DNA from 3 places in the Sutcliffiella horikoshii genome. Region 2 is predicted to be linked to each of the others. Evidence: a T-box and tRNA genes for the amino acid it is inferred to sense, from the RefSeq annotation. Region 2 holds a T-box; the other regions hold tRNA genes.

Region 1 (4,291 bases), on a different replicon from region 2:
CCATTCTGAGGGAACCTTTGGGCGCCTCCGTTACTCTTTAGGAGGCGACCGCCCCAGTCAAACTGCCCACCTGACACTGTCTCCCAGCCCGATAAGGGCTGCGGGTTAGAATTTCAATACAGCCAGGGTAGTATCCCACCGACGCCTCCACCGAAGCTAGCGCTCCGGCTTCTCAGGCTCCTACCTATCCTGTACAAGCTGTACCAAAATTCAATATCAGGCTACAGTAAAGCTCCACGGGGTCTTTCCGTCCTGTCGCGGGTAACCTGCATCTTCACAGGTACTATAATTTCACCGAGTCTCTGGTTGAGACAGTGCCCAGATCGTTACGCCTTTCGTGCGGGTCGGAACTTACCCGACAAGGAATTTCGCTACCTTAGGACCGTTATAGTTACGGCCGCCGTTTACTGGGGCTTCGGTTCAAAGCTTCGCTTGCGCTAACCTCTCCCCTTAACCTTCCAGCACCGGGCAGGCGTCAGCCCCTATACTTCGCCTTACGGCTTCGCAGAGACCTGTGTTTTTGCTAAACAGTCGCCTGGGCCTATTCACTGCGGCTCTCTCGGGCTTTAACACCCTAACAGAGCACCCCTTCTCCCGAAGTTACGGGGTCATTTTGCCGAGTTCCTTAACCAGAGTTCTCTCGCTCACCTTAGGATTCTCTCCTCGCCTACCTGTGTCGGTTTGCGGTACGGGCACCATACTCCTCGCTAGAGGCTTTTCTTGGCAGTGTGAAATCAGGAACTTCGGTACTATATTTCCCTCGCTATCACAGCTCAGCCTTAATGAGAAGCGGATTTGCCTACTTCTCAGCCTTACTGCTTAGACGCGCATATCCAACAGCGCGCTTACCCTATCCTTCTGCGTCCCCCCATTGCTCAAACGGAGTGGAGGTGGTACAGGAATATCAACCTGTTATCCATCGCCTACGCCTTTCGGCCTCGGCTTAGGTCCCGACTAACCCTGAGCGGACGAGCCTTCCTCAGGAAACCTTAGGCATTCGGTGGAAGGGATTCTCACCCTTCTTTCGCTACTCATACCGGCATTCTCACTTCTAAGCGCTCCACCAGTCCTTACGGTCTAGCTTCAACGCCCTTAGAACGCTCTCCTACCACTGTTCGTAAGAACAGTCCGCAGCTTCGGTGATACGTTTAGCCCCGGTACATTTTCGGCGCAGAGTCACTCGACCAGTGAGCTATTACGCACTCTTTAAATGGTGGCTGCTTCTAAGCCAACATCCTGGTTGTCTAAGCAACTCCACATCCTTTTCCACTTAACGTATACTTGGGGACCTTAGCTGGCGGTCTGGGCTGTTTCCCTCTTGACTACGGATCTTATCACTCGCAGTCTGACTCCCATGGATAAGTCTTTGGCATTCGGAGTTTGACTGAATTCGGTAATCCGATGAGGACCCCTAGTCCAATCAGTGCTCTACCTCCAAGACTCTAACACATGAGGCTAGCCCTAAAGCTATTTCGGAGAGAACCAGCTATCTCCAGGTTCGATTGGCATTTCACCCCTACCCACACCTCATCCGCTCACTTTTCAACGTGAGTCGGTTCGGGCCTCCATTCAGTGTTACCTGAACTTCACCCTGGACATGGGTAGATCACCTGGTTTCGGGTCTACGACCACGTACTCATGCGCCCTATTCAGACTCGCTTTCGCTACGGCTCCGTCTCATCGACTTAACCTTGCACGTAATCGTAACTCGCCGGTTCATTCTACAAAAGGCACGCTATCACCCATTAACGGGCTCTAACTACTTGTAGGCACACGGTTTCAGGATCTATTTCACTCCCCTTCCGGGGTGCTTTTCACCTTTCCCTCACGGTACTGGTTCACTATCGGTCACTAGGGAGTATTTAGCCTTGGGAGATGGTCCTCCCTGCTTCCGACGGGATTTCTCGTGTCCCGCCGTACTCAGGATCCACTCAGGAGGGAACGAAGTTTCAACTACAGGGTTTTTACCTTCTATGACGGACCTTTCCAGATCGCTTCATTTACCCCGTTCCTTTGTAACTCCATGTTGAGTGTCCTACAACCCCAAGAGGCAAGCCTCTTGGTTTGGGCTAATTCCGTTTCGCTCGCCGCTACTCAGGAAATCGCGTTTGCTTTCTCTTCCTCCGGGTACTAAGATGTTTCAGTTCCCCGGGTCTGCCTTCCATACCCTATGTATTCAGATAAGGATACTGCTCCATTACGAGCAGTGGGTTTCCCCATTCGGAAATCTCCGGATCAAAGCTTACTTACAGCTCCCCGAAGCATATCGGTGTTAGTCCCGTCCTTCATCGGCTCCTAGTGCCAAGGCATCCACCGTGCGCCCTTAATAACTTAACCGTTGACCAATATGGTCATGTGTCGATATCAGCGATGATATCTATAAAGAAAATTACTAAGATGAACGATATTTTGTGAATATCTTGATATTAGTTACATTATCTAGTTTTCAAGGAACAACAAGGATAAATCGAATGATTTATCTTATATGACAATTCGTAAGAATTGTCTATGGATGATAATTTTCACGGAGTGAAAACATCTTGGTGGAGCCTAGCGGGATCGAACCGCTGACCTCCTGCGTGCAAAGCAGGCGCTCTCCCAGCTGAGCTAAGGCCCCATAAAAGTTCTATAATTAAAAAATGGTGGGCCTAAGTGGACTCGAACCACCGACCTCACGCTTATCAGGCGTGCGCTCTAACCAGCTGAGCTATAGGCCCCGACTATCTATGAGAGAGATCTCTCAAAACTAAACAAAACAACAAGCGTACATTCCTTAGAAAGGAGGTGATCCAGCCGCACCTTCCGATACGGCTACCTTGTTACGACTTCACCCCAATCATCTGTCCCACCTTAGGCGGCTGGCTCCAAAAGGTTACCCCACCGACTTCGGGTGTTACAAACTCTCGTGGTGTGACGGGCGGTGTGTACAAGGCCCGGGAACGTATTCACCGCGGCATGCTGATCCGCGATTACTAGCGATTCCGGCTTCATGCAGGCGAGTTGCAGCCTGCAATCCGAACTGAGAACGGTTTTATGGGATTGGCTCGACCTCGCGGTTTTGCTGCCCTTTGTACCGTCCATTGTAGCACGTGTGTAGCCCAGGTCATAAGGGGCATGATGATTTGACGTCATCCCCACCTTCCTCCGGTTTGTCACCGGCAGTCACCTTAGAGTGCCCAACTGAATGCTGGCAACTAAGATCAAGGGTTGCGCTCGTTGCGGGACTTAACCCAACATCTCACGACACGAGCTGACGACAACCATGCACCACCTGTCACTCTGTCCCCCGAAGGGGAACGTCCTATCTCTAGGAGTGTCAGAGGATGTCAAGACCTGGTAAGGTTCTTCGCGTTGCTTCGAATTAAACCACATGCTCCACCGCTTGTGCGGGCCCCCGTCAATTCCTTTGAGTTTCAGTCTTGCGACCGTACTCCCCAGGCGGAGTGCTTAATGCGTTAGCTGCAGCACTAAAGGGCGGAAACCCTCTAACACTTAGCACTCATCGTTTACGGCGTGGACTACCAGGGTATCTAATCCTGTTTGCTCCCCACGCTTTCGCGCCTCAGTGTCAGTTACAGACCAGAAAGTCGCCTTCGCCACTGGTGTTCCTCCAAATCTCTACGCATTTCACCGCTACACTTGGAATTCCACTTTCCTCTTCTGCACTCAAGTCCCCCAGTTTCCAATGACCCTCCACGGTTGAGCCGTGGGCTTTCACATCAGACTTAAAGGACCACCTGCGCGCGCTTTACGCCCAATAATTCCGGACAACGCTTGCCACCTACGTATTACCGCGGCTGCTGGCACGTAGTTAGCCGTGGCTTTCTGGTTAGGTACCGTCAAGGTGCGAGCAGTTACTCTCGCACTTGTTCTTCCCTAACAACAGAGCTTTACGACCCGAAGGCCTTCATCGCTCACGCGGCGTTGCTCCATCAGACTTTCGTCCATTGTGGAAGATTCCCTACTGCTGCCTCCCGTAGGAGTCTGGGCCGTGTCTCAGTCCCAGTGTGGCCGATCACCCTCTCAGGTCGGCTACGCATCGTCGCCTTGGTGAGCCGTTACCTCACCAACTAGCTAATGCGCCGCGGGCCCATCTGCAAGTGATAGCCGAAACCATCTTTCAATAAAGAACCAGGAGGTTCCTTATATTATCCGGTATTAGCTCCGGTTTCCCGAAGTTATCCCAGTCTTACAGGCAGGTTGCCCACGTGTTACTCACCCGTCCGCCGCTGACCTTTCAAAAGCAAGCTTTTGAAAGGTCCGCTCGACTTGCATGTATTAGGCACGCCGC
Region 2 (4,291 bases):
TGTTTACAAGAGTATCAATTAATTTCGATTTAGCTTCCATCACGACCCTCTCGGAAAATCTCTTATTATTCCATGGTGCACTATCAGCTAAAAGTGCCCAACGCAAGGCGTCCGCACCAAACTTATTAACTAGTTCCATTGGGTTAAGTGCATTTCCTTTGCTTTTTGACATTTTACGCCCTTCTTCATCCAAAATATGCCCTGTTGAAAGAACTCGTTTGTAAGGGAGTTTACCCGTAAACAACGTAGAAACAGCTAACAAACTGTAAAACCACCCGCGGGTTTGATCAATTCCCTCGCAGATTACATCTGCAGGAAACTGTTTTTCAAATTGTTCTTTGTTTTCAAACGGATAATGATGCTGTGCAAATGGCATAGAACCACTGTCAAACCAGACGTCGATCACTTCTGAAACACGATTCATTGTACCTTTACATTTTTTACATTTTAGTTGAACTCGATCTACATAAGGCTTATGTAAATCCAAGTCCCTAATTTCACCTATAGCATTTTCTTGAAGATTTTCCATACTATCTGGGGCATATTGGTGATCACAATCATCACAAATCCATACAGGAAGTGGAGTCCCCCAGTAACGATTTCTACCTATATTCCAGTCAACCATGTTTTCTAGAAAGTTTCCAAAACGTCCATCTTTTATGTGTTTTGGATACCAGTCAACTTCCTGGTTGTTTTCTAAGAATTTATCTTTTAACTCTGTAGTTTTAATGAACCAACTTTCAATAGCATAATAAAGTAATGGAGAGTCACACCGCCAACAATGTGGATAACTATGATTATATTTTTCTTTATGGAAAAGAAGTCCTGAATTTGCTAAGTATTTTACGATATCAACGTCACAGTCTTTCACAAAACGACCAGCAAAAATAGGGATATCCTTTAAATATTTCCCTTGATCATCAACAATATTGAAAAAAGAGAGATTATTTTTTTTAACTAAATTATAATCATCTTCACCATAGGCGGGTGCGATGTGGACAATACCAGTACCACTTTTATTGTTAACAAAATCTGCCTCGACAATAAAGTGACCACGCTCAGGTTTCATAAATGGAAATGGTGCTGTATATCTGATATTTATCAATTCGCTTCCTTTATGTTTAGATATTACTTCAAAGTCTTTACCAAGGTTTTTCTCTGCTAAAGCTTCTGAAACAATGTATATCTCATCATCCTTCTTAGCTTTTATGTATATTAGCTCAGTGTTTACAGCTAGCGCTACATTTGCCGGCAAGGTCCAGGGAGTTGTTGTCCAACCTAAGAAGAATTCGTTTTCTTTACCTAAAACCTTAAATTTTGCTGTAGCAGAAAGGTCTTTGACATCTTTATAGCCTTGGGCTACTTCATGAGAGCTTAATGTAGTCTGACAACTAGGACAATATGGCGTCACTCGGTGACCCTTGTACAAAAGTCCACGATTATGAAGATTACTTAGGATATACCAAACACTTTCAATGTATTTGTTTTCAAGCGTAACATAGGGATTATCCATATCGAGCCAGTAACCAATAGACTCTGTAAATTCACGCCACTGTTTTTCATAGTTAAAAACACTCTTCTTACATTCTTCAATGAACTTCTCAACACCGTACTTTTCAATTTGTTGCTTTCCTGAGATTCCTAGTTGCTTCTCCACTTCAAGTTCAACTGGTAAACCATGTGTGTCCCAGCCGCCCTTGCGAAATACCTGATAGCCCTGCATGGTTTTATATCGTGCAACGAAATCCTTAATTACACGTCCTAGGACATGACCAGCGTGCGGTAGCCCATTGGCTGTTGGAGGACCTTCATAGAATACAAAAGATTTTTCACCGTTTCTATTTTCAATTGAACGGAAAAATACATTTTCTGCATTCCAGTAATTTTTAATCCGTTTCTCACGATCTAAAGCTAATTCTTTCGTATTTACATTAAGCATTTTATCCACCTCATAACCATATTATTTAAACAAACTTTTTTTATATAGCCCTGAAAATGTAAAAAACGTCCCTGAAAAAAACCAGGGACGGAGTGAATCCGCGGTACCACCCATATTCCGTGTATATTTAGACACGGCTCTTAATTAATAGTACGGATAACGGCCGTATGCCGGTTCTTCTTACTATAAGCTATGTTCGGAAGAACTTCTCAGAGATGATTTTCAGCCAAAATTTGTCGTCGCCTTTCAGCAATCAGCGACTCTCTGGGGACAGGGATAATGGCCTACTTTTTCTCGTCAATGAAATAAACTGATAATTCCTAATAATAATAATAATACATTAAAACCTAAATAATGTCAAAGTACAACATTTATTTTCTGAAAATTATAACAAAAAGTTGATAATGCTATTTATTTGTGCAATAATGGGAAAAAAGTTAAAAAAGAGGGGAAAATGAAACCTAAAATTAGAGATAATTTCAATTATATTGAAGTTGAGGATGGATTATTAATTTCAACAAGGGAGAAAAACTATAAGATAAAAGGTAAGGGAATTAGAGCTTGGTTAGAATTATTAAAACCAATTCTAAATGGAGAGTTTACCATTGAAGAAATTATTCGCAACGTAGAAAATCAGAAGCATAAAGAAATTGTAAAAAATATAATTCAAAAACTTTATGATATTGATTTAATAAGAGATATTTCGACTGATGAAACAATTGATAATGATATTTATACTAGATTCAAATCACAAATTTCATTTGTAGAAGAGTTACAAACTAACCCAATTAAAGTATTTAATAACTTTAGAAATCATAACTTTCTTATAATCGGTGAGGGTATTATGCCAATTTACGTTGGAGATTTTTTATTAGAAAATGGGGCAAACTCAGTGACCATTTACCAAAACTCACCGTTATATAATTTTACTAAAATGAAATTTATAACAGGGATTGATTTGGAGATACTTAACAATTTCCAAACAATAATCTATTTAAATATTAATGGAAGTGTACAGAATATTTTGAAATATATACATATGATTAAAAATAAAAATATAAAAGTAATATTAAATATAAACAACATTTTCACTTCTGGCTTAAAAGTTGATCAGCTACCTTGTTTAAATTGTATTAATAAGTATGTTAATGAAGTTAAACTAGGAAAAATTGAGGAGAAAATGATTTCTAGTATTATTGCATTTAAAGCGTTCTTATCTGTGGTATCCCCTAGCGGTGATGATGAATATCCTTTTTATAAATTAAATTTAAGTGATTTAACATATCGAAAGATTAACTTACCATCAGGAAATTATATAAAGCGTAGGAAGTCGAATTCCTCTACCAATTCTAATTCTTCGGAATGGGTAAAGAACGTAAAAGATTTTTTAAAATTAAATAACTTACTAGATGAAGAATATTTAGAAATAGTACAAATGCCTCTAAAAAGAAGTTTAATAAGTGATAGGGCAACTGGAAATAGGTATGAGGGATATGGTGTAAAGTATTTAGATGCTCTATATTCTGCCTTATGCGAGAGAATTGAGGACAAAGAAGGAGGTAATGTTTATGGAACAGGTATTACTTATGAAGAGGCTGCATATAAAGCATTATTAAATTCTCAATTATTAGAAGGTTTATATGAGAAAGTTGAAGTTGAATGTCAAAACTACTCTCAGGAAGCTTCTTTTTTATACCTAAGCCTTCAAGAAAAACACAAAAATACAAAAATAATACATTTTGAATTGGTTGAAAATGCCTTATATGAAACTAGTATATATCTTTATAATGGGACCAAAATTAGTTCTGTTGGAGTGGATCTAAATGATTCTAGTGTTAAAGCTATAATTAAGACATTAGAATCTGAAAAAGCGAAGTCTAATCTTTTCAATATCGAAAATAAGTATAAAGAAGCTTACAAAATTTTGAAGAGTAGTTTAAGAGAAAAAGGAATAACAGCAATCATTAAACCTGAGCATTGCTGTATAGGGCATTGTTTAGGAATTAATTTAGTTTCCATAAATTTGAAAGGAGGTGAATAATTCAATGAACTTGAAAATGAAATTAGAGAGCTTAGAATTACCTGAGATTGAGGATGTTGATTTATTAGATGGCGATTTACCAGAAGTAGGGTTCTGTAGTGCATGTAACGGTACATCATGCTCCCCTGATATGGGCCCTTTAGAAAAAAGCTTATAGAAAATTGACAGTGAAAAATATATTTAGCATTATACCAAGCGTTTGTGATATTGGTATTGTTTTGTTGGAATATTATAAGTTCCTAAAAAATGAAAGGAGGTGATATAAGATGAACTTGAAAATGAAATTAGAAAATTTAGAACTACCAGAGATT
Region 3 (4,291 bases), on a different replicon from region 2:
AATGGTAAGCAAACAACCAGTAATACAAGATGAAATAAAACTAGCTGTATTACAGCATCATGAGCGCTACGATAAAACCGGTTACCCTTTTGGCTTATCAGAAGACAAAATACATACTTACACGAAGATACTGGCAGTAGCAGACGTATTTCATGCAATGACATCACCAAGGAAGTACCGCAGCAAGCAATCGCCGTTTAAAGTAATCGAGCAGCTGAAACATGAAACCTTTGGCAAGTATGACCTCTCTATCGTTCAAGCTCTTACTTCTAATGTATGCAGCTTTAGCATCGGCGACAAAGTAAAGCTTTCCAACAATAAAATTGCAGAAGTCGCCTTTATCGACCCGCAATACCCATCCAGGCCGATGGTGAGAGAAATTGAATCAGATCAATTCCTTACCCTGAATCAAGAATTGGATATTTATATAGAAGAAGTTTTAAAATAAATAAGTTGAAAAGAATGAAGGGAATCTATTAGGTTTCCTTCGTTTTTTAGGTTTAAAAGACAACCAAAAACCTAAAAAGTAGACTAGCAAAAAAGAAAATAAAAATATATTAAAAAAGTAATTGCATCCCTATTCCACCCATGCTATAATCAATCAAGTCAGCAACGACAACGAGTTGCATCTTACATAACTATCGAAAAAAGATAATAAAAAGATGTTGACTTAAAACGAAATAAATGATATATTAGTGAAGTCGCTTTTGAAAGGCGTCAACACAAAAGAGTTCTTTGAAAACTAAACAAAACAACAGCGTCATAACGTCGGTTCTACGGAACACGACAAAATGATTTTAAGTAACACAAGCTAGCAAATTTTGAGCAAAAGCTCAGACTCTTTATTGGAGAGTTTGATCCTGGCTCAGGACGAACGCTGGCGGCGTGCCTAATACATGCAAGTCGAGCGGACCTTTTAAAAGCTTGCTTTTGAAAGGTCAGCGGCGGACGGGTGAGTAACACGTGGGCAACCTGCCTGTAAGACTGGGATAACTTCGGGAAACCGGAGCTAATACCGGATAATATAAGGAACCTCCTGGTTCTTTATTGAAAGATGGTTTCGGCTATCACTTACAGATGGGCCCGCGGCGCATTAGCTAGTTGGTGAGGTAACGGCTCACCAAGGCGACGATGCGTAGCCGACCTGAGAGGGTGATCGGCCACACTGGGACTGAGACACGGCCCAGACTCCTACGGGAGGCAGCAGTAGGGAATCTTCCACAATGGACGAAAGTCTGATGGAGCAACGCCGCGTGAGCGATGAAGGCCTTCGGGTCGTAAAGCTCTGTTGTTAGGGAAGAACAAGTGCGAGAGTAACTGCTCGCACCTTGACGGTACCTAACCAGAAAGCCACGGCTAACTACGTGCCAGCAGCCGCGGTAATACGTAGGTGGCAAGCGTTGTCCGGAATTATTGGGCGTAAAGCGCGCGCAGGTGGTCCTTTAAGTCTGATGTGAAAGCCCACGGCTCAACCGTGGAGGGTCATTGGAAACTGGGGGACTTGAGTGCAGAAGAGGAAAGTGGAATTCCAAGTGTAGCGGTGAAATGCGTAGAGATTTGGAGGAACACCAGTGGCGAAGGCGACTTTCTGGTCTGTAACTGACACTGAGGCGCGAAAGCGTGGGGAGCAAACAGGATTAGATACCCTGGTAGTCCACGCCGTAAACGATGAGTGCTAAGTGTTAGAGGGTTTCCGCCCTTTAGTGCTGCAGCTAACGCATTAAGCACTCCGCCTGGGGAGTACGGTCGCAAGACTGAAACTCAAAGGAATTGACGGGGGCCCGCACAAGCGGTGGAGCATGTGGTTTAATTCGAAGCAACGCGAAGAACCTTACCAGGTCTTGACATCCTCTGACACTCCTAGAGATAGGACGTTCCCCTTCGGGGGACAGAGTGACAGGTGGTGCATGGTTGTCGTCAGCTCGTGTCGTGAGATGTTGGGTTAAGTCCCGCAACGAGCGCAACCCTTGATCTTAGTTGCCAGCATTCAGTTGGGCACTCTAAGGTGACTGCCGGTGACAAACCGGAGGAAGGTGGGGATGACGTCAAATCATCATGCCCCTTATGACCTGGGCTACACACGTGCTACAATGGACGGTACAAAGGGCAGCAAAACCGCGAGGTCGAGCCAATCCCATAAAACCGTTCTCAGTTCGGATTGCAGGCTGCAACTCGCCTGCATGAAGCCGGAATCGCTAGTAATCGCGGATCAGCATGCCGCGGTGAATACGTTCCCGGGCCTTGTACACACCGCCCGTCACACCACGAGAGTTTGTAACACCCGAAGTCGGTGGGGTAACCTTTTGGAGCCAGCCGCCTAAGGTGGGACAGATGATTGGGGTGAAGTCGTAACAAGGTAGCCGTATCGGAAGGTGCGGCTGGATCACCTCCTTTCTAAGGAATGTACGCTTGTTGTTTTGTTTAGTTTTGAGAGATCTCTCTCATAGATAGTCGGGGCCTATAGCTCAGCTGGTTAGAGCGCACGCCTGATAAGCGTGAGGTCGGTGGTTCGAGTCCACTTAGGCCCACCATTTTTTAATTATAGAACTTTTATGGGGCCTTAGCTCAGCTGGGAGAGCGCCTGCTTTGCACGCAGGAGGTCAGCGGTTCGATCCCGCTAGGCTCCACCAAGATGTTTTCACTCCGTGAAAATTATCATCCATAGACAATTCTTACGAATTGTCATATAAGATAAATCATTCGATTTATCCTTGTTGTTCCTTGAAAACTAGATAATGTAACTAATATCAAGATATTCACAAAATATCGTTCATCTTAGTAATTTTCTTTATAGATATCATCGCTGATATCGACACATGACCATATTGGTCAACGGTTAAGTTATTAAGGGCGCACGGTGGATGCCTTGGCACTAGGAGCCGATGAAGGACGGGACTAACACCGATATGCTTCGGGGAGCTGTAAGTAAGCTTTGATCCGGAGATTTCCGAATGGGGAAACCCACTGCTCGTAATGGAGCAGTATCCTTATCTGAATACATAGGGTATGGAAGGCAGACCCGGGGAACTGAAACATCTTAGTACCCGGAGGAAGAGAAAGCAAACGCGATTTCCTGAGTAGCGGCGAGCGAAACGGAATTAGCCCAAACCAAGAGGCTTGCCTCTTGGGGTTGTAGGACACTCAACATGGAGTTACAAAGGAACGGGGTAAATGAAGCGACCTGGAAAGGTCCGTCATAGAAGGTAAAAACCCTGTAGTTGAAACTTCGTTCCCTCCTGAGTGGATCCTGAGTACGGCGGGACACGAGAAATCCCGTCGGAAGCAGGGAGGACCATCTCCCAAGGCTAAATACTCCCTAGTGACCGATAGTGAACCAGTACCGTGAGGGAAAGGTGAAAAGCACCCCGGAAGGGGAGTGAAATAGATCCTGAAACCGTGTGCCTACAAGTAGTTAGAGCCCGTTAATGGGTGATAGCGTGCCTTTTGTAGAATGAACCGGCGAGTTACGATTACGTGCAAGGTTAAGTCGATGAGACGGAGCCGTAGCGAAAGCGAGTCTGAATAGGGCGCATGAGTACGTGGTCGTAGACCCGAAACCAGGTGATCTACCCATGTCCAGGGTGAAGTTCAGGTAACACTGAATGGAGGCCCGAACCGACTCACGTTGAAAAGTGAGCGGATGAGGTGTGGGTAGGGGTGAAATGCCAATCGAACCTGGAGATAGCTGGTTCTCTCCGAAATAGCTTTAGGGCTAGCCTCATGTGTTAGAGTCTTGGAGGTAGAGCACTGATTGGACTAGGGGTCCTCATCGGATTACCGAATTCAGTCAAACTCCGAATGCCAAAGACTTATCCATGGGAGTCAGACTGCGAGTGATAAGATCCGTAGTCAAGAGGGAAACAGCCCAGACCGCCAGCTAAGGTCCCCAAGTATACGTTAAGTGGAAAAGGATGTGGAGTTGCTTAGACAACCAGGATGTTGGCTTAGAAGCAGCCACCATTTAAAGAGTGCGTAATAGCTCACTGGTCGAGTGACTCTGCGCCGAAAATGTACCGGGGCTAAACGTATCACCGAAGCTGCGGACTGTTCTTACGAACAGTGGTAGGAGAGCGTTCTAAGGGCGTTGAAGCTAGACCGTAAGGACTGGTGGAGCGCTTAGAAGTGAGAATGCCGGTATGAGTAGCGAAAGAAGGGTGAGAATCCCTTCCACCGAATGCCTAAGGTTTCCTGAGGAAGGCTCGTCCGCTCAGGGTTAGTCGGGACCTAAGCCGAGGCCGAAAGGCGTAGGCGATGGATAACAGGTTGATATTCCTGTACCACCTCCACTCCG

The links. The T-box of region 2 lies ahead of ileS (isoleucine--tRNA ligase). A T-box ahead of a tRNA ligase gene usually reads a tRNA of that ligase, here a tRNA-Ile.
Region 1: it encodes a tRNA-Ile, which carries the amino acid that the T-box ahead of ileS (isoleucine--tRNA ligase) is inferred to sense. The anticodon was not compared.
Region 3: it encodes a tRNA-Ile, which carries the amino acid that the T-box ahead of ileS (isoleucine--tRNA ligase) is inferred to sense. The anticodon was not compared.

What each region holds. Positions count from the first base shown of each region.
Region 1 covers NZ_CP082918.1:33,219-37,509, reverse strand. The annotation lists rRNA gene K7887_RS00175 (23S ribosomal RNA) at 1-2,337, opposite strand, end outside; tRNA gene K7887_RS00170 (tRNA-Ala) at 2,542-2,617, opposite strand; tRNA gene K7887_RS00165 (tRNA-Ile) at 2,641-2,717, opposite strand; rRNA gene K7887_RS00160 (16S ribosomal RNA) at 2,778-4,291, opposite strand, start outside.
Region 2 covers NZ_CP082921.1:150,412-154,702, reverse strand. The annotation lists gene ileS (isoleucine--tRNA ligase) at 1-1,939, opposite strand, end outside; T-box leader at 2,020-2,249, opposite strand; gene K7887_RS22860 (hypothetical protein) at 2,394-3,980, shown strand; gene K7887_RS22855 (hypothetical protein) at 3,985-4,137, shown strand; gene K7887_RS22850 (hypothetical protein) at 4,247-4,291, shown strand, end outside.
Region 3 covers NZ_CP082918.1:10,414-14,704, forward strand. The annotation lists gene K7887_RS00040 (HD-GYP domain-containing protein) at 1-448, shown strand, start outside; rRNA gene K7887_RS00045 (16S ribosomal RNA) at 843-2,394, shown strand; tRNA gene K7887_RS00050 (tRNA-Ile) at 2,455-2,531, shown strand; tRNA gene K7887_RS00055 (tRNA-Ala) at 2,555-2,630, shown strand; rRNA gene K7887_RS00060 (23S ribosomal RNA) at 2,835-4,291, shown strand, end outside.